One region of the Streptomyces sp. NPDC014891 genome, then DNA from elsewhere that is predicted to be linked to it. Evidence: riboswitches for the same ligand, from Rfam matches in the RefSeq annotation. Region 1 holds a riboswitch; the other holds the start of a gene.
The links. A riboswitch is a leader RNA that binds a small molecule or an ion and turns the genes downstream of it on or off. The one in region 1 is predicted to bind glycine.
Positions count from the first base shown of each region.

Region 2: linked by a shared signal. The riboswitch ahead of gcvP (aminomethyl-transferring glycine dehydrogenase) and the one ahead of gcvT (glycine cleavage system aminomethyltransferase GcvT) in region 1 are both predicted to bind glycine.

Region 1 is NZ_JBIBWF010000005.1:232,794-241,767, reverse strand. Features, by position in the region: gene ACF09E_RS16430 (hypothetical protein) at 1-10, shown strand, start outside; gene ACF09E_RS16425 (L-serine ammonia-lyase) at 90-1,475, opposite strand; gene glyA (serine hydroxymethyltransferase) at 1,637-2,896, opposite strand; gene gcvH (glycine cleavage system protein GcvH) at 2,921-3,298, opposite strand; gene gcvT (glycine cleavage system aminomethyltransferase GcvT) at 3,376-4,500, opposite strand; glycine riboswitch at 4,687-4,785, opposite strand; gene ACF09E_RS16405 (AAA family ATPase) at 4,937-5,599, shown strand; gene ACF09E_RS16400 (enhanced serine sensitivity protein SseB) at 5,780-6,520, shown strand; gene ACF09E_RS16395 (enhanced serine sensitivity protein SseB C-terminal domain-containing protein) at 6,607-7,398, shown strand; gene ACF09E_RS16390 (ABC transporter permease) at 7,763-8,788, shown strand; gene ACF09E_RS16385 (ABC transporter substrate-binding protein) at 8,898-8,974, shown strand, end outside.
Region 2 is NZ_JBIBWF010000001.1:1,077,935-1,086,908, reverse strand. Features, by position in the region: gene ACF09E_RS04605 (DNA polymerase IV) at 1-429, shown strand, start outside; gene ACF09E_RS04600 (PRC-barrel domain-containing protein) at 592-957, opposite strand; glycine riboswitch at 1,083-1,182, shown strand; gene gcvP (aminomethyl-transferring glycine dehydrogenase) at 1,360-4,245, shown strand; gene ACF09E_RS04590 (DUF5999 family protein) at 4,339-4,545, opposite strand; gene ACF09E_RS04585 (hypothetical protein) at 4,880-5,470, opposite strand; gene ACF09E_RS04580 (glutamate--cysteine ligase) at 5,949-7,448, shown strand; gene ACF09E_RS04575 (CPBP family intramembrane glutamic endopeptidase) at 7,562-8,353, shown strand; gene ACF09E_RS04570 (PhzF family phenazine biosynthesis protein) at 8,432-8,974, opposite strand, start outside.

The DNA.
Region 1 (8,974 bases):
GCGCTACTGACCCGGCCCCCGGCCCGGGCGGCGGCGGCCGCCCGGCCCGGGGACCGCCCACCGGCCGGGGGCCCGCCCGGAGAATCGGTTCAGCACTCGATGATGTTCACCGCGAGCCCGCCCCGCGCGGTCTCCTTGTACTTGACGCTCATGTCCGCGCCGGTCTCCTTCATGGTCTTGATGACCTTGTCGAGGGAGACCAGGTGGCTGCCGTCGCCGCGCATCGACATCTTCGCCGCCGTGACGGCCTTGACCGCCGCCATGCCGTTGCGCTCGATGCACGGGATCTGCACCAGGCCGCCGACCGGGTCGCAGGTCAGGCCCAGGTTGTGCTCCATTCCGATCTCGGCCGCGTTCTCCACCTGCTCCGGCGTGCCGCCGAGGACCTCGGCGAGCGCGCCCGCCGCCATCGAGCAGGCCGAGCCGACCTCGCCCTGGCAGCCGACCTCGGCGCCGGAGATCGAGGCGTTCTCCTTGAAGAGCATGCCGACCGCGCCGGCCGCCAGCATGAAGCGGACGATGCCGTCTTCCTTCTCCTCTTCCGAGGCGGCTCCCGCCCCGAAGTTCGTGTAGTAGTGCAGGACGGCGGGGATGATGCCGGCCGCGCCGTTCGTCGGGGCGGTGACCACCCGGCCGCCCGCCGCGTTCTCCTCGTTCACGGCCATCGCGTAGAGGGTGATCCACTCCATGGCGTGCATCTTGGGGTCGCCCTCGGAGCGCAGCTTGCGGGCCAGGTTCGCGGCGCGCCGGCGCACCTTCAGACCGCCGGGCAGGATGCCCTCGCGGGACATGCCGCGCGAGACGCAGGACTGCATGACCCGCCAGATCTCCAGCAGGCCCGCGCGGATCTCGTCCTCGGTGCGCCAGGCCTTCTCGTTCTCCAGCATCAGCGCGGAGATCGACAGGCCCGTCTCCTTCGCGAGGCGGAGCAGCTCGTCGCCGGTGCGGAAGGGGTACTTCAGGACGGTGTCGTCCGGGACGATCGGGTTCTCGCCCTGGACGGCGTCCTCGTCCACGACGAAGCCGCCGCCGACCGAGTAGTACGTCTTCTCCAGGACCGGGGCGCCCTCGGCGTCGTACGCGAAGATCGTCATGCCGTTGGCGTGGTACGGCAGCGCCTTGCGCCGGTGCAGGATCAGGTCGGCGTCGAAGTCGAAGGGGATCTCGTGCGCGCCGAGCAGGTTGATCCGGCCGCTCGACTTGATCCGCTCGACCTCGTCGTCGGCCGTCTCCACGTTCACCGTGCGGGGCGAGCTGCCCTCCAGGCCCAGCAGGACCGCCTTCGGGGTCCCGTGGCCGTGGCCGGTCGCACCCAGGGAGCCGTACAGCTCCGCCCGGATGCGGGCGGTGTGGGCCAACAGGCCCTCGTTCTTCAGGCGGCGGGCGAACATCCGGGCGGCTCGCATCGGACCCACCGTGTGGGAGCTCGACGGGCCGATGCCGATCGAGAACAGGTCGAAGACCGAGATGGCCACGAAGACTCCTTGTGGGGCTAGACGCCGTTGTCTGCCGGGGTGGAGCAGAGAAGCGCGAAGAAGGACGTGCGGTACAGCGCGGGGACATGGGGTGGGGCACCGCGCTCACCGTCCAGTGTGCGCGGTGCCCCAGGGTTCCGGTCGAACAAAAGCGTACGAAACTACTTCAGGCCGGGGTACAGCGGGTGCTTGTCCGCCAGCGCGGTGACCCGCGCCTTGAGGGACTCGGCGTCGAAGCCGGGCTTCAGGGTCTCCGCGATGATGTCGGCGACCTCGGCGAAGTCCTCGGCCTGGAAACCGCGGGTGGCGAGCGCCGGCGTGCCGATGCGCAGACCGGAGGTGACCATCGGCGGGCGCGGGTCGTTCGGAACGGCGTTCCGGTTGACCGTGATGCCCACCTCGTGGAGGCGGTCCTCGGCCTGCTGGCCGTCCAGCTCGCTGTCGCGCAGGTCGACGAGGAGCAGGTGGACGTCCGTGCCGCCGGACAGGACGGAGACACCGTGGGCGGTGACGTCGTCCTGGACCAGGCGCTCGGCGATGATGCGGGCGCCGTCCAGGGTGCGCTGCTGGCGCTCCTTGAACTCCTCCGAGGCCGCGACCTTGAAGGAGACGGCCTTGGCCGCGATCACGTGCTCCAGCGGGCCGCCCTGGAATCCGGGGAAGACCGAGGAGTTCAGCTTCTTCGCGAACTCCTTCTTCGCCAGGATGATGCCGCCGCGGGGGCCGCCGAGCGTCTTGTGCGTGGTGGAGGTCACCACGTCCGCGTACTCGACCGGGTTCGGGTGCAGACCGGCCGCGACCAGACCCGCGAAGTGGGCCATGTCGACCCACAGGTAGGCCTCGACCTCGTCGGCGATCCGGCGGAACTCGGCGAAGTCCAGCTGGCGCGGGTAGGCGGACCAGCCCGCGATGATCACCTTGGGGCGGTGCTCCTTGGCGAGGCGCTCGACCTCGGCCATGTCGACCAGACCGGCCTCGTCCACGTGGTACGCGACCACGTCGAACTGCTTGCCCGAGAAGTTCAGGCGCATGCCGTGGGTCAGGTGGCCGCCGTGCGCCAGGTCCAGACCCAGGATCGTGTCGCCGGGCTGGGCGATCGCGAAGAGGGCGGCCTGGTTCGCGGAGGCGCCGGAGTGCGGCTGGACGTTGGCGTACTCGGCGCCGAACAGGTCCTTGATCCGGTCGATCGCGATCTGCTCGGCCACGTCGACGTGCTCGCAGCCGCCGTAGTAGCGGCGGCCCGGGTAGCCCTCGGCGTACTTGTTGGTGAGGACGGAGCCCTGCGCCTCCATGACGGCGACCGGAGCGAAGTTCTCCGACGCGATCATCTCGAGGGTGGACTGCTGACGGCGGAGCTCGGCGTCGACGGCGGCGGCGACGTCCGGGTCCAGCTCGTGGAGGGGAGTGTTCAGAAGCGACATGAATCGATCCCTAGGGGTGTCGGGTTAGCCGGCGGTGAACGCGGCGTACTCGTCGGCGGTGAGCAGGTCCTCCGGCTCGCCCGTGAGGCGTACCTTGAACAGCCAGCCACCCTCGAACGGAGCGGTGTTCACGAGGGACGGGTCGTCCACGACGTCCTGGTTGGCCTCGACGATCTCGCCCGTCACCGGGGCGTACAGGTCGCTGACCGACTTGGTGGACTCCAGCTCGCCGCAGGACTCGCCCGCGGTGATCGTGGAGCCGACCTCCGGGAGCTGGGCGTAGACGACGTCACCGAGCGCGTTGGCGGCGAACTCCGTGATGCCGACGGTCGCGACACCGTCCTCGGCGGCCGACAGCCACTCGTGCTCCTTGGTGTAGCGCAGCTGCTGGGGGTTGCTCATGGCCTGATTCTCCTGGATCGGGGGAGTGCTGATGAACGAGGGTCTTGCGGGATGAGACGCGAAGTGAGACGGACGCGTCACTTCTGGCGCTTGTAGAACGGCAGTGCCACGACCTCGTAGGGCTCGTGGGTGCCCCGGACGTCCACACCTACACCCTGGGTGCCGGGCTCGGCGTGCGCCGCGTCCACGTACGCCATGGCGATCGGCTTTCCGAGGGTGGGGGAGGGGGCGCCGGAGGTGACCTCGCCGATCACCACGCCGTCCTTGACCACCGAGAAGCCGGCCCGCGGGACCCGGCGGCCCTCGGCGACCAGACCGACGAGCTTGCGCGGCGGGGCGGTCTCGGCACGCTCGGCGGCCTTCTCCAGCGCCTCTCGGCCGACGAAGCGGCCGTCGTTCGTCGTCTTCTCGAACTTCACGACCCGGCCCAGACCCGCGTCGAAGGGGGTCAGCGCGGTGGTCAGCTCGTGGCCGTACAGCGGCATGCCCGCCTCCAGGCGGAGCGTGTCGCGGCAGGACAGGCCGCAGGGAATCAGACCGACCGGCGCGCCGGCCTCGGTCAGCGCCACCCAGACCTGCTCGGCGTGCTCGGGCTTCAGGAACAGCTCGAAGCCGTCCTCGCCGGTGTAGCCGGTACGGGCGATCAGCGCGGGCACCCCGGCGACCGTGCCCGGCAGGCCGGCGTAGTACTTCAGACCGTCCAGGTCGGCGTCCGTGAGCGACTTCAGGATGCCGGGGGACTCCGGGCCCTGGACCGCGATCAGGGCGTAGGCGTCGCGGTCGTCCCGGACCTCGGCGTCGAAGCCCTCCGCGCGGGCCGTGAGCGCGTCCAGGACGGTCTGCGCGTTGGAGGCGTTGGCGACGACCATGTACTCCGTCTCGCCGAGGCGGTACACGATCAGGTCGTCGAGGATCCCGCCGTCCTCCTGGCAGATCATCGTGTAGCGGGCGCGGCCCACGCCCACCGTGGAGATGTTGCCGACCAGGGCGTGGTCGAGGAGCTCGACGGCCCGCGGGCCGGTGACCGTGATCTCGCCCATGTGGGAGAGGTCGAACAGGCCCGCCCGGGTGCGGACGGCGACGTGCTCGTCCCGCTCGCTGCCGTACCGGAGCGGCATGTCCCAGCCGGCGAAGTCGGTCATGGTCGCGCCCAGCGAACGATGCAGGGCATCGAGGGCGGTCAGACGGGGGGCAGTGCTCATGGGTGGCTCCCGGGTCCCAAGGGCGTGATCGGTGACGAAACACATGACGGGCGAGGACGTCCTCCCCATCTGTCATGGAACCTGAGAGGTTCACCGAGAGCATCTCGTCGCCGGGAGACCGGCACCGAGAGGTCGGCTTGCACCTTGGGTGGGGACACGGCACGGTGTCCCGCTTTTCAGATCTGCCTCATCCACGCGGTACGGGGCCTGAGAGATTCAAGGGAGGGTCTTGCTCCTTCGGCGTCCGGACACGCCTGGCGTCCGGAACTCTCCCGCGCGGATTCGAGCGGCCGGTATGCGATTGTGCGGCGACTGTGCGCGCCTGGCGCGCACATCATTGCACGCGAGGTCGGCGTGGCACATCGCTTGTGTCCCATTACCGCTTCTTTACACTTTGTGGGCAAGGGTCTTCCCGGGCCCGGCAGGGGGAGAAGCGATGAGGTACGAGCACACCGGCGCATATGCCCGAAGTACCGGCATACCGTCCCAGCGGGCCCGCGCGCGCACCCGCGGCCGCGGACGGCTCCTGCGCGACCTGCGCGAGCGCGGCGGCCGCGGCCCCCGCGCCCTCACCTTCGCCCCCGGCGACCTGGTGGTCGTCTCCGGCCTGCCCGGCAGCGGCAAGTCCACCCTGATGCGACGCGCGGCCGACGGCGCCGGCATCGACTCGCAGGACACCCGGGAGCGCTGGGAGGCCCGCATGCCCCGCCTCCTGCCGTACGCCGTCTACCGCCCCCTGGTCCGCATCGCGCACTACGCGGGCCTGCACCGCGCCCTGCGCTCCGGCGCCGGGGTGATCGTGCACGACTGCGGCACCCAGTCCTGGGTCCGGGGCTGGCTCGCCCGGGAGGCCCGGCGCCGCGGCCGCGCCCTCCACCTGGTCCTCCTCGACGTGGACCCGGACACCGCCCGCGCGGGCCAGCGGGCCCGCGGCCGGGGCGTCTCCGCGTACGCCTTCGCCCGGCACCGGCGGGCCGTCGCCCGGCTCGTCGCCGCAGCGGAGTCCGGCCGGCTGCCGCACGGCTGCGCCTCCGCGACCCTGCTCGACCGGGACGCGGCGGACCTCCTGCGGACGATCGGCTTCCGCCAGGCGGCCTGAGGCGGGCGGCCCGGGCCCCGGCGGCGCGCGACCGCCCGCCGCGGCCCGGGCCGCTGTGACGTACGCCCCTGTCCCGGAGTGTCCGTACCGCTTCTTTTGGCCACGGCGGCGCCGGGGCGGCGTTAGGGTGCTGCCGGGGCGGCCGGTACGGCAGGCCGTGCGAGAAGGGGAAACGCGACCGTGGACGTGACGTGGCCGGGCAACGAGCTCGAAGAGGTCCTTGCCGCCTCACTCGGCAACCCCGCGGCGGGCGCCCGCCTGGTCGAGGTCCTCGGCCGCAGCCCGGTCTGGGTGCCCCTGCCCAACGGCGGCGGACCCGACAGCCCGAACCTCGACCTCGCCACCATGGAGATCGACGGCGCGGCCTACGTCCCCGTCTTCAGCTCCGAGGAGCAGTTCCTCGCCTGCGTCGGCGGCCACATGTCGTTCACCGTCGCCCCTGCCCGTGACTTCGCCCGCGGCCTGCCCCCGCAGCTCGGCATCGCCGTGAACCCCGGCGGCGTCGTCGGCGTCCCGCTGCCCCCGCCGGCCGTCGCCGAGCTGTGCCGCGTCGGCCGCACCCCGCTCGACGGGCCCGCCACCGGCGGCCGCGTCCGGCTCTTCGAGCCCGACTGGCAGGACGACCCGGTCGACTTCCTCGCCGCCGCCTCCGCCGAGTTCGAGGCCACCGGCGTCGTCACCACCGCCCGCCGGGCCCTCGCCAGCGTCGAGGGCACCGAACCCGCCCTCTTCATCGGCGTGCAGCTCGCGGCCTGGGACGGCGTCGACCGCAACGCGCCCCTGGACGCCCTCGGCCGCGCCCTCGGCCGCGTCGAGTGCGCCTGGCCGGTCAACCTCATCCTGCTCGACATGGCACAGGACCCGGTCGGCGACTGGATGCTGGAGCGGGTGCGCCCCTTCTACCAGCGCGCCGCCGTGTGACGGACGGCCTGTTTAAGCTGAACTTCTCGACAGCAGGCACAGACGTCGGCAACAGCGACGGCGACGGAAGAGGGGCAGGACCCAGGGTGAGCGCGTCAGGCACCGCGGCGACCGGACAGGTCGAGCACATGCTGCGCCAGGTGGCACCCGGACGCTACGACGCGTACGAGCAGCTGCTGCACGCCCTCGCCGACGGCGAGCTGTGGATGCTGCTCTGGCAGGGCTCGCCCGGCTCGTCCGACGCCCAGTACGGGAACATGGAGGTCGACGGCTTCGGCTACGCGCCCTGCGTCACCTCCGCGCAGGAACTGGCCGCCTCCGGCTGGCACCGCGCCCACGAGCTCGTCACCGGCCGGGAGATCGCCCGCGCCCTCTACCCCGACCGCTGGGGCGTCTGGCTCAATCCGCACGCCCCCGGCGGCGGTGTCGGCATCCCCTGGGCCGACCTCCGCCGGATCGCCACCGGCCTCGACCGGATGCCCGCCGGGCCGCTCCGGGTCACCGAGCCCACCCTGGAGATCCCGCAGTTCTACGCCCTGCTCACGCAGAACGCGCACCGCACCCCCGCCGTCCGGGCGCTGCGCCGCGGCTGGGTGCAGCCCGCGCTCGGCTCCCCGTACCTCGCCATCGGCCTCGACCTGTACGACACCTCGGCGGCCGCCGTCGACACCGTCCGGTCGATGATGCGCCAGTCCATCGGCGCCGTACCCGACGGGCTGCCCGTCTCCACGGTCGCCCTCTCCGACGGGTACGACCCGGTGGCCCTCTGGCTGCGCGCCAACGGGCGCCCGTTCTACGACCGCGAGGCGCACGCCGGACGCGGCGGGGCGCCCGCCCCGGGCTACGGATACCCCCCGCCCGCGCCGTCCGGATACTGAGACGTACACCTTCTCCCCTCCTTCCCCATCAGCCTCCGGAGTCCGCTCCGGAGGCTTTCGTTCGCCCCAATTCAGGAGCTCGAACGCATAGTTGAGGGGACATGTCCGATTGAGGGGAAGAGGCCCCGAGATGGTCCGCTCAGGCGCCCCCGACGTCCGGATAACGGAAGTCGCAGCACCGCATCACGTTTGAGCAAACATTCCTCGTCAGGGCTGGCGGGTGATCACAAGCACATTGAAGACTCCCCGGAACACCGGGCGTTCGGCTCCTTTCGAGCAGGTCGCCCGGCAGGTTGTTCCACCGAGCCGCTACCCGCGGCGGGCAAGGGCCGGCTACCGGCGGCCGAGAGGGGTCCTCACCACGATGACGGCACCACTGCACGAGAAGAGTGCGGGCGAGGCGACCGCCACCGTCGATGGCGCGCCCGTCGCCCCCGGCTTCCCCGAGGCCGGCGCCCCCGCCAAGGCGATCGAGGGCCGCTCGCCCTGGCAGATCGCCTGGACCCGGCTCAAGCGCGACAAACTGGCCCTCGCGGGCGCCTTCGTCGTCGTCTTCCTCATCCTCGTCGCGATCTTCGCGCCGGTCATCGTCGGCCTCCTCGGCCACCCGCCGGACGAGTTCCACGAGGACCAGATCGACCCCCTGTTCGGCACCCCGATCGGCTCCTGGGGCGGCGTCAGTTCCGACTTCCTCTTCGGAGTCGAGCCCGTCAACGGCCGCGACGTCTTCAGCCGTATCGTCTACGGCGCCCGGATCTCGCTCCTCGTCGCCTTCCTCGCGGCGGTCTTCGCCGTCGTCCTCGGCACGGTCCTCGGCATCATCGCCGGCTACTTCGGCGGCTGGGTCGACGCGGCCCTCAGCCGGGTCATGGACGTGATGCTCGCCTTCCCGCAGCTGCTCTTCACGATCGCCCTCGTCTCCGTCCTGCCGAACCAGCTCCTCGGCCTCGACGGCTCCGGCGTCCGCATCGCCGCCCTGGTGCTCGTCATCGGCTTCTTCGGCTGGCCGTACGTCGGCCGCATCGTCCGCGGCCAGACCCTCTCGCTGCGCAACCGCGAGTACGTCGAGGCCGCCCAGAGCCTCGGCGCCGGCCGCCTCTACATCCTCCGCCGCGAGCTGCTGCCGAACCTGATCGCCCCGATCACGGTCTACGCGACCCTCATGATCCCCACCAACATCCTCACCGAAGCGGCGCTCAGCTTCCTCGGCGCGGGTGTCAAGCCGCCCACGGCCTCCTGGGGACAGATGCTGTCGACGGCCATCACCACCTACGAGTCGGACCCGCTGTTCATGGTGATCCCCGGCTTCGCGATCTTCATCACCGTCCTGGCGTTCAACCTCTTCGGCGACGGCGTGCGTGACGCGCTCGACCCGAAGGGCTCCCGCTGACCGTTCGCCGACGACCCGCACGACCCGCCCCTGCCGCTGGCGACAGGAGGCTGAACCCCAATCGGCGGACCGCCGTACGGCCGCCACTATCCCGGAGGTTGCTGGACCCATGCTGAAGAGCTCTCAGCGCAGAATCGCCGCGGGCGCGCTGCTCGCGGCGGCCACGATGGTCGTCACCACCGCGTG
Region 2 (8,974 bases), on a different contig from region 1:
GCGGGGCGGCTGCTGGAGGCGGTGGACACCACCGGGGGCGTCCGGCTGCTCGGGGTCGGGGTGAGCGGGCTCGCCGACTACACGCAGGAGGACCTCTTCGCGCAGGCGGAGGCTGAGGCGGAGGTGGCCGCGGCCTCGGTGGAGGCGGGGGCCGGGGTGGCGGCGGTCCCCGCCGACCCGGGTGCGGACGTCCCCTCGTCCGCCGGTGAGGGCGGCGCCGACGAGCCCGCCGTCCGGCACTGGGCCCCGGGGCACGACGTCCGGCACGCCGTGTACGGCGCGGGGTGGGTGCAGGGCAGCGGGGTCGGGCGGGTCACGGTGCGGTTCGAGGAACCGGGGTCGAAGCCCGGGAGGGTGCGGACCTTCGCCGTGGACGATCCCGAGCTGGAGCCCGGGGAGGCGCTGCCGCTGGTGGAGGGCGGGACATAGGAGCAGCCTCGGGCTGCGGGCTGCGGGACCACTGCCGGACCGTGCGGTGTCGGGTTCGGGCGGCGTGCTCCCGGGAGAGGGGCCGGTGTCCACGCGCGCCCTCGTGGTGGCCCGGCGGCCCGTCGGCCGCCGGGTGCGCGCGGCGACGCCGCCGCGGTCGGTCTACTGGCCCGCCAGGCGGCCGAAGTCGGTGTCCGGGCTGTCGGTCGGGGGCGGGGGGAGCGCGAGGCTGTAGTGGCGGTAGAGCTGCAGCTCCTGTTCCGGGGACAGGTGGCGCCCGACCCCGAAGTCGGGGGCGTCCTTGATGAGGGCCCGCTCGTACGGGATGTGGAGGCCGTTGTCGATCAGTTCGCTCGGTTCGAGCGGGACGAAGGCGTCCCGGCTGAACAGGCCGGTGCGGACGGCCGCCCATTCCGGGATGCCGGTCGCGTCGTCCAGGTACACCTCGTCCACGGTTCCGATCTTGTGTCCGTTCCGGTCGTACGCCTTGCGGCCGATCAGGCTGCGCGGATCGATATCGGTCTGCACGGTCCCTCCAACAGGTCGCAACTGCTCTGCACCCACCCCTACACCCCTACGAAAGTGCACAACTGGGATGTCGGCCACTTGAGCGATGGAAGCCGGAACCTCGCTGGTAGGCTGGGTGTGGCTGGCGACCCCGTGCGGGAGAGTCCCCCGGAGATCACTTCCGGTGGGCGCCGAAGGAGCAAATCCTCCCCGGAATCTCTCAGGCCCCTGTACCGCGCGGACGAGGTCACTCTGGAAAGCAGAGCGGTGTCCGACGGCATGCGCTCTCACCGACGGTGAAAGCCGGTGTGCCGTGAGGCGGGCCGGTGAAACTCTCAGGTTGAGATGACAGAGGGGGAGGCCGTCCGGGTACCCGCGCCGTGGTGCCCCTCGCAGGTCGTGACGACCAGGAGGCCTCCGTACATGACCGCCAACCGCATTCCGCTCTCCGAGCTCGAACAGGGCATCCCGTTCGAGCAGCGGCACATCGGGCCCGACGCCGAGGCGCGCGCCAAGATGCTCGCCCAGGTCGGTTACGGCTCGCTCGACGAGCTCACGGCCGCCGCGGTGCCGGACGTCATCAAGAACACCGAGGCGCTGGCCCTGCCGGCCGCGCGCACGGAGGCCGAGGTGCTCGCCGAGCTGCGGGCGCTCGCCGACCGCAACCAGGTCCTCGCGCCGATGATCGGCCTCGGCTACTACGGCACCTTCACGCCGCCGGTGATCCTCCGGAACGTGATGGAGAACCCCGCCTGGTACACGGCGTACACGCCCTACCAGCCGGAGATCTCGCAGGGCCGCCTCGAGGCCCTGCTGAACTTCCAGACCGTCGTCGCCGACCTGACCGGGCTGCCCACCTCCGGCGCCTCGCTGCTCGACGAGGGCACCGCCGCCGCCGAGGCCATGGCGCTCGCCCGGCGCGTCGGCAAGGTCAAGAACGGCGTCTTCCTGATCGACGCGGACGCCCTGCCGCAGACCATCGCCGTCATCGAGACCCGCGCCGAGCCGACCGGCGTCGAGGTCGTCGTCGCCGACCTCAGCGAGGGCATCCCGGCCGAGGTCGCCGAGCGCGGCGTCTTCGGCGTGCTGCTCCAGTACCCCGGAGCCTCCGGTGCCGTCCGCGACATCAAGCCGCTGATCGACGCCGCCCACGAGCTCGGCGCGATCGTCACCGTCGCCGCCGACCTCCTCGCCCTCACCCTGCTCACCTCGCCCGGCGAGCTCGGCGCCGACATCGCCGTCGGCACCACCCAGCGCTTCGGCGTCCCGATGGGCTTCGGCGGCCCGCACGCCGGCTACATGGCCGTCCAGGACAAGCACGCGCGCTCGCTGCCCGGCCGCCTCGTCGGCGTCTCCGTCGACGCCGACGGCAACCGCGCCTACCGCCTGGCCCTGCAGACCCGCGAGCAGCACATCCGCCGCGAGAAGGCCACCAGCAACATCTGCACCGCCCAGGTGCTGCTCGCCGTCATGGCCGGCATGTACGCCGTCTACCACGGCCCCGAGGGCCTCCAAGGCATCGCGCGCCGCACCCACCGGTACGCCGCGATCCTCGCCGCCGGCCTCACCGCGGGCGGCGTCGAGCTGACCCAGGGCGCCTTCTTCGACACCCTCACCGCCCGCGTGCCCGGCAAGGCCGACACGGTCGTGGCCGCGGCCCGCGAGGCCGGCGTGAACCTCCACCGCGTCGACGCCGACCACGTCTCCATGTCCTGTGACGAGACCACCGGCCGCGCCCAGCTCACCGCCGTGTGGGGCGCCTTCGGCGTGACCGCCGACATCGAGGCCCTGGACGCCGCCACCGAGGACACCCTGCCCTCCGGTCTGCTCCGCTCCGACGCGTTCATGACCCACCCGGTCTTCCACGCGCACCGGTCCGAGACCTCGATGCTGCGCTACCTGCGCAAGCTCGCCGACCGCGACTACGCGCTCGACCGCGGCATGATCCCGCTCGGCTCCTGCACCATGAAGCTGAACGCGACGACCGAGATGGAGTCGGTGACCTGGCCCGAGTTCGGCCAGATGCACCCCTTCGCCCCGGTCGAGCAGGCCCAGGGCTACGTCACGCTCATCACCGAGCTGGAGGAGCGCCTCGCCGAGGTCACCGGCTACGACAAGGTGTCGATCCAGCCGAACGCCGGATCGCAGGGCGAGCTGGCCGGCCTGCTGGCCGTCCGCGCCTACCACCGCGCCAACGGCGACGAGCAGCGCACCGTGTGCCTCATCCCGTCCTCCGCGCACGGCACGAACGCCGCCTCCGCGGTGATGGCCGGCATGAAGGTCGTCGTCGTCAAGACCGCCGACGACGGCGAGGTCGACGTCGCGGACCTGCGCGCCAAGATCGAGCAGTACCGCGACGAGCTGTCCGTGCTCATGATCACCTACCCGTCGACGCACGGCGTCTTCGAGGAGCACGTCGCCGACATCTGCGCCGAGGTCCACGAGGCCGGCGGCCAGGTGTACGTCGACGGCGCCAACCTCAACGCGCTGGTCGGCCTCGCCAAGCCCGGCCACTTCGGCGGCGACGTCTCGCACCTGAACCTGCACAAGACCTTCTGCATCCCGCACGGCGGCGGCGGCCCCGGCGTCGGACCGGTCGGCGTCCGCGCGCACCTGGCCCCGTACCTGCCGAACCACCCGCTCCAGCCCACCGCGGGCCCGGAGACGGGCGTGGGCCCGATCTCGGCCGCCCCGTGGGGCTCCGCGGGCATCCTGCCGATCTCGTGGTCGTACGTGCGCCTCATGGGCGGCGAGGGCCTCAAGCGGGCCACCCAGGTCGCCGTCCTCGCGGCGAACTACATCGCCAAGCGTCTGGAGCCGCACTTCCCGGTGCTCTACACCGGTCCGGCCGGACTGGTCGCCCACGAGTGCATCGTGGACCTGCGTCCACTGTCCAAGGCCACCGGCGTCACGGTCGACGACATCGCCAAGCGCCTGATCGACTACGGCTTCCACGCGCCGACGATGTCGTTCCCGGTGGCCGGCACGCTGATGATCGAGCCCACCGAGTCCGAGGACCTGGCCGAGCTCGACCGCTTCTGCGACACGATGATCGCGATCCGCGCCGAGATCGAGAAGGTCGCCGGGGGCCAGTGGCCCGCAGACGACAACCCGCTGCGCAACGCCCCGCACACCGCGGCGGCGCTGGGCGGCGAGTGGAACCACGCGTACACCCGCGACGAGGCCGTCTTCCCGGCCGGCGTCTCGGCCGCCGACAAGTACTGGCCGCCGGTCCGTCGCATCGACGGCGCGTTCGGCGACCGGAACCTGGTCTGCTCCTGCCCGCCGCTGGACGAGTACGACAACTGATCACGGGCCCGGCCGGGTACGGGGGCCGGGCGTGCGAACGAGGGCCGGTTCGGAGGACGTCTCCGGGCCGGCCCTCGGCGTCGCGCGGTCCCCTCAGGCGGCGGTCGTCACCTGGCCCGCCGACAACGGCCGGTGCGGGGCGATGATCTGCCCGTCCGGCAGCAGTTCGCCGGTGTCCTCGAAGAGCAGGACGCCGTTGCACAGCAGGCTCCAGCCCTGCTCCGGGTGGTGTGCCGTCAGTCGGGCCGCCTCACGGTCGGCGGATTCGGCAGTGGGACAGGCAGGCTGGTGCTGGCACATGGGTGGGTTCTTTCGCTGCGTCGTAGTGGATGTCCTGCGGCTCTTCGCGCTCATCGCCGCCCCCGTCGGTCGGTTCGGTTCCGATCCCAGTCTTGCCCCATGGACGGTCTTCCGCAGGGATTTCGCGGCAGCTCGTCCTTTCCTGGGAAGACGCATCACCCGCAGGGGCGGTTCAGGTCAACTGCACCGTCTCTTTGGGTGGTTCGGAGTGGTCCCAGTGGGCTAGTCCGTCCGGGAGGGGTGTTCGGGTGCGGTGTTCGGGCCGGGATGTCGGACAGCAGTGCGCCCCGTGACCCGGGCGGGGGTCACGGGGCGGCGACGCTCGTGCGGTGGATCAGGCGGGCGCCGCCGAGCCCAGCAGGGGCGGCGGCGCGAGGCGGGTGCTGAGCACGGGCAGGAGGTCGGCGACCTGATACGGGCGGTGGGCGGCGATCCCCGGCGGGGCGGGTGCGAGCGGCACCATCAGGTCCGCCGCGCCCGGACCGCCGGCGGCCCCGTCCGCCTCCGGGTCGGCGTGCAGCCAGAGGGTCAGCATGTAGAGCTCCGGCACCGAGAGCAGTCGGGGCTGGTACGGGCCGGGCAGCGCCTCGGCCTGGTGCAGCGCCCGTTCCGTCGCGGTGACGTACGGCCCCTCGAAGAAGTGCGAGAAGGACCAGCCGTCCGGGGTCATCATGGTGTCCGCGGCGGCGATGGTCCGGCCCCCGTTCCTGATGAGGAAGCGCCAGCCGGCGAGGCGGGTGCGGGGGGCCTGCCCGGGTGTCCCGGCGACGCCGAGCACGTGGACGGGCAGGGGGAGTTCGGGGCTCAGCGGTCCCTGCGCGGCCCGCAGGGCGGGCGTTCGCGGCTCGCGGACGGCTGTCGGCGAGCCGAGGGCCGCGAGGACGCTGCGGAGGGCCGGCGCAGGGGCCGGGGAGGGTCGGAGCATGGTGGGTCGCCTCTCGCTCAGGAGACACGGTGACGCGTGGGCAGGTACGACGGCGCTGTCGGCGGCGGGGCCAGAGGAGTGCCTGTGGCCATGACCGGGCGCCAACACTCTGCCTCGTCCGCGGAGTTTATACGACACGTGTTCACGGAGTGTTTCCGCTAGACGTCGGCGATATTCCTGGCAAGGCTTCATCAGGCCGTAAAACAGCGGCTGCGGAAGCGGAATCCACGGGTATCGGCGCCCCCACCTGCGTATTCCTCGCGAAGTCGGACGGCCGAATTGTCTCCCCGGGTCCGGGGACAATAGGACATTGGTATATGTCGATTGTTCCGTGCCATCGGGATGTGACGGAGGGGTGCTGCATCCAGCCTATCCTCCGGCGGCCCTCCTCCGCAGGCGTTGTGGATCAGCGCGCTGGGCATATGGTCCGAGACGCGCGGCCCCCCTGACGGCCGCCCACACGTGGAGGGACGCTTCGATGGGGGAGAAGGTCGTGGCCGACGGGTTCGGCCCGTCCGACCGGCAGCAGTACCGGAGAAAGCTCCAGCAGTGCCTCGCGGGGCTCGCGAGGCTGCTGGCGGAGAAGAGGTTCGACCGTCCCCGCAATCTCATGGGAGTGGAGATCGAACTCAATCTCGCCGGTGCCGACGGACTGCCCCGCATGCTGAACGGGCCGGTTCTGGAAAAGATCGCGAGCGCCGATTTCCAGACGGAACTCGGATTGTTCAACCTCGAAGTGAACATCGCGCCCCACCAGCTCGACGGGCGCGTATTCGACCGGCTCGCCGAGGAGATCGGCACCGGAATCGGATACGCCGACCGCAAGGCCGCGGAACTGGACGCGGGCGTCGTCATGATCGGCATACTGCCGACCCTCACGCAGGACGACCTGGTCCCGGAGAACCTCTCGGCGGCGGACCGCTACACCCTCCTCAACGACCAGATCCTCGCCGCCAGGGGCGAGGAGTTCACCCTGGACATCCACGGGGTCGAACGGCTCCTGTGCACCTCGGAGTCGATCGTGCCCGAGGCGGCCTGCACCTCGGTGCAGCTCCACCTCCAGGTGACACCGGCCCGCTTCGCCGCCGTGTGGAACGCGGCGCAGGCGGTGTCCGGCGTGCAGATCGCGCTCGGCGCCAACGCGCCCTTCGTCTTCGGGCGCGAGTTGTGGCGCGAGTCCCGGCCCCCGCTCTTCACCCAGGCCACCGACACCCGCCCGCCCGAACTCCAGGCGCAGGGCGTGCGGCCGCGCACCTGGTTCGGCGAGCGGTGGGTGGACTCGGTGTACGACCTCTTCGAGGAGAACCTGCGCTACTTCCCCGCGCTGCTGCCGATCTGCGACGAGGAGGACCCGCTGCTCGTCCTCGACGGGGGTGGCGTCCCGCGGCTCCAGGAACTCGTCCTGCACAACGGCACGGTCTACCGCTGGAACCGGCCGGTGTACGGCTGGGTCGACGGCGTCCCGCACCTGCGCGTCGAGAACCGGGTCCTGCCGGCCGGGCCGACCGTCACCGACGTCATCGCCAACGCGGCCTTCTACTACGGGCTCGTCCGTTCCCTCGCCGACGACCCGCGGCCCGTCTGGAAGCGGATGGCCTTCGAGGACGCGGAGGCCAACTTCGACACGGCCTGCCGGCACGGCATCGAGGCGGAGCTGCGCTGGCCCCGGTCGGGGCGGGCCGGCGGCGTCGCGACCGTCCCCGCGGTGCGGCTGGTCCTCGACGAGCTGCTGCCGCTCGCCGCGGCCGGACTCGACGCCTGGCACATCGAACCGGCCGACCGGGACTTCTACCTCGGGGTGATCGAGCAGCGGTGCCTGCGGAAGGTGAACGGGGCCTCGTGGCAGGCCGACACCTTCCACCGGGCCCTGGAGTCGGGGCTCGACCGGAAGGCGGCGCTCGCCGCGACCACCCGCCGCTACCGGACCCTCATGCACGCGGGCGAGCCGGTGCACACCTGGCCGGTCGGGATCGACTGAGCGCGGCTCCCTGGGTCGCGGGCCGCGGCGACGGCCGGTCATGGCACAGTGATCGGGATGCCGCCCGATCGGCGTCGGTCCGCGACCGGGAAGTGGAGACAGGTGTGGTGTCGGTGCAACGAGTCGGTGACGCTTCCCTGCCCCCCGACGGACTGTCGCGCCCGGTGCTGCGCAACGAGACGCTCATCGTCCTCGCGCTCTCGCTCGGCGCCAGCGCCCTGTCCTCCCTCATCAGCTTCGTCGGCTCGCTGACGAAGTCCGGTGCGCTGAAGGAGCAGGCGGCCACCCTCAACGGCTCGTACGCGCCGGGGCGGCCGTGGCTGGACCTGTCCTGGCAGCTCTTCGGGATCGCCTCTGCCCTGGTGCCGGTCCTGCTCGTCGCCCATCTGCTGCTGCGCGAGGGCTCGGGACTGCGTGCCATCGGCTTCGACCGGACGCGGCCCTGGCCCGACCTCGGGCGCGGGGCGCTGGTCGCGGCGGGCATCGGCAGCGCGGGCCTCGCCTTCTACCTGGCGGCGCGGGCGACCGGCTTCAACCTCACCGTGGTGCCCGAGTCGCTGCCCGAGGTGTGGTGGAAGTACCCGGTGCTGATCCTGTCGGCGATCCAGAACTCCGTGCTGGAGGAGGTCATCGTCGTCGGGTACCTGCTGCGCAGGCTGGGGCAGTTGGGGTGGACGCCGATGGCGGCGCTGGTGGCGAGTTCGGTGCTGCGCGGCTCGTACCACCTCTACCAGGGGATCGGCGGCTTCGTCGGCAACGTGGTGATGGGCGTGGTCTTCGTCCTGCTGTACCGGCGGTGGGGTCGGGTCGGGCCGCTGGTGGTGGCGCACGCGCTGCTCGACATCGTGGCCTTCGTCGGCTACGGGCTGCTCGCGGGCAAGGTGGGCTGGCTGCCGACCGTGTGAGGGCCCGGCCGGGAGGCCGGCGGGACGTGAGGGGCGTACGGGTTCTCCGTACGCCCCTCACGCGTTCCGCCGCGAGCGTCAGGCGCGCAGTTCGCCCTCGATGACGGTGACCGCGTGGCCGTTCAGGAGGGTGCGGTCGCCGCGCAGCCGGGTGCGGACGATGCCCGTGCGGGCGCCGCCCTGCAGACCGACCAGGTCGTCGCGGCCGAACCGGGCCGACCAGAAGGGGGCGAGCGCGGTGTGGGCGCTGCCGGTCACCGGGTCCTCGTCGATGCCGACGGCGGGGAAGAAGCCGCGGGAGACGAAGTCGTGGCCGCTGCCGGGATCCTGGGCGGCGGCGGTGGTGATGACGCCCCGGGTCGACAGGGCCTTGAGGGCGGCGAGGTCCGGGGCGAGGCCGCGCACGGTGGGCTCGTCGCGCAGCTCGACGACGAGGTCGCCGATGTGCTCGGCCGTGTCGTGGACGCCGACGACCTCGGCGCCGAGGGCCTCCTCCAGTCCGTCGGGGACGGCGACGGGGGTCAGGGAGGAGGTCGGGAAGTCCAGCGTGACGGTGCCGTCGGTCTCGGTGGTGGCGCCGAGGACGCCGCAGCGCGCCGCGAAGCGGACGGCGCCGCTCGC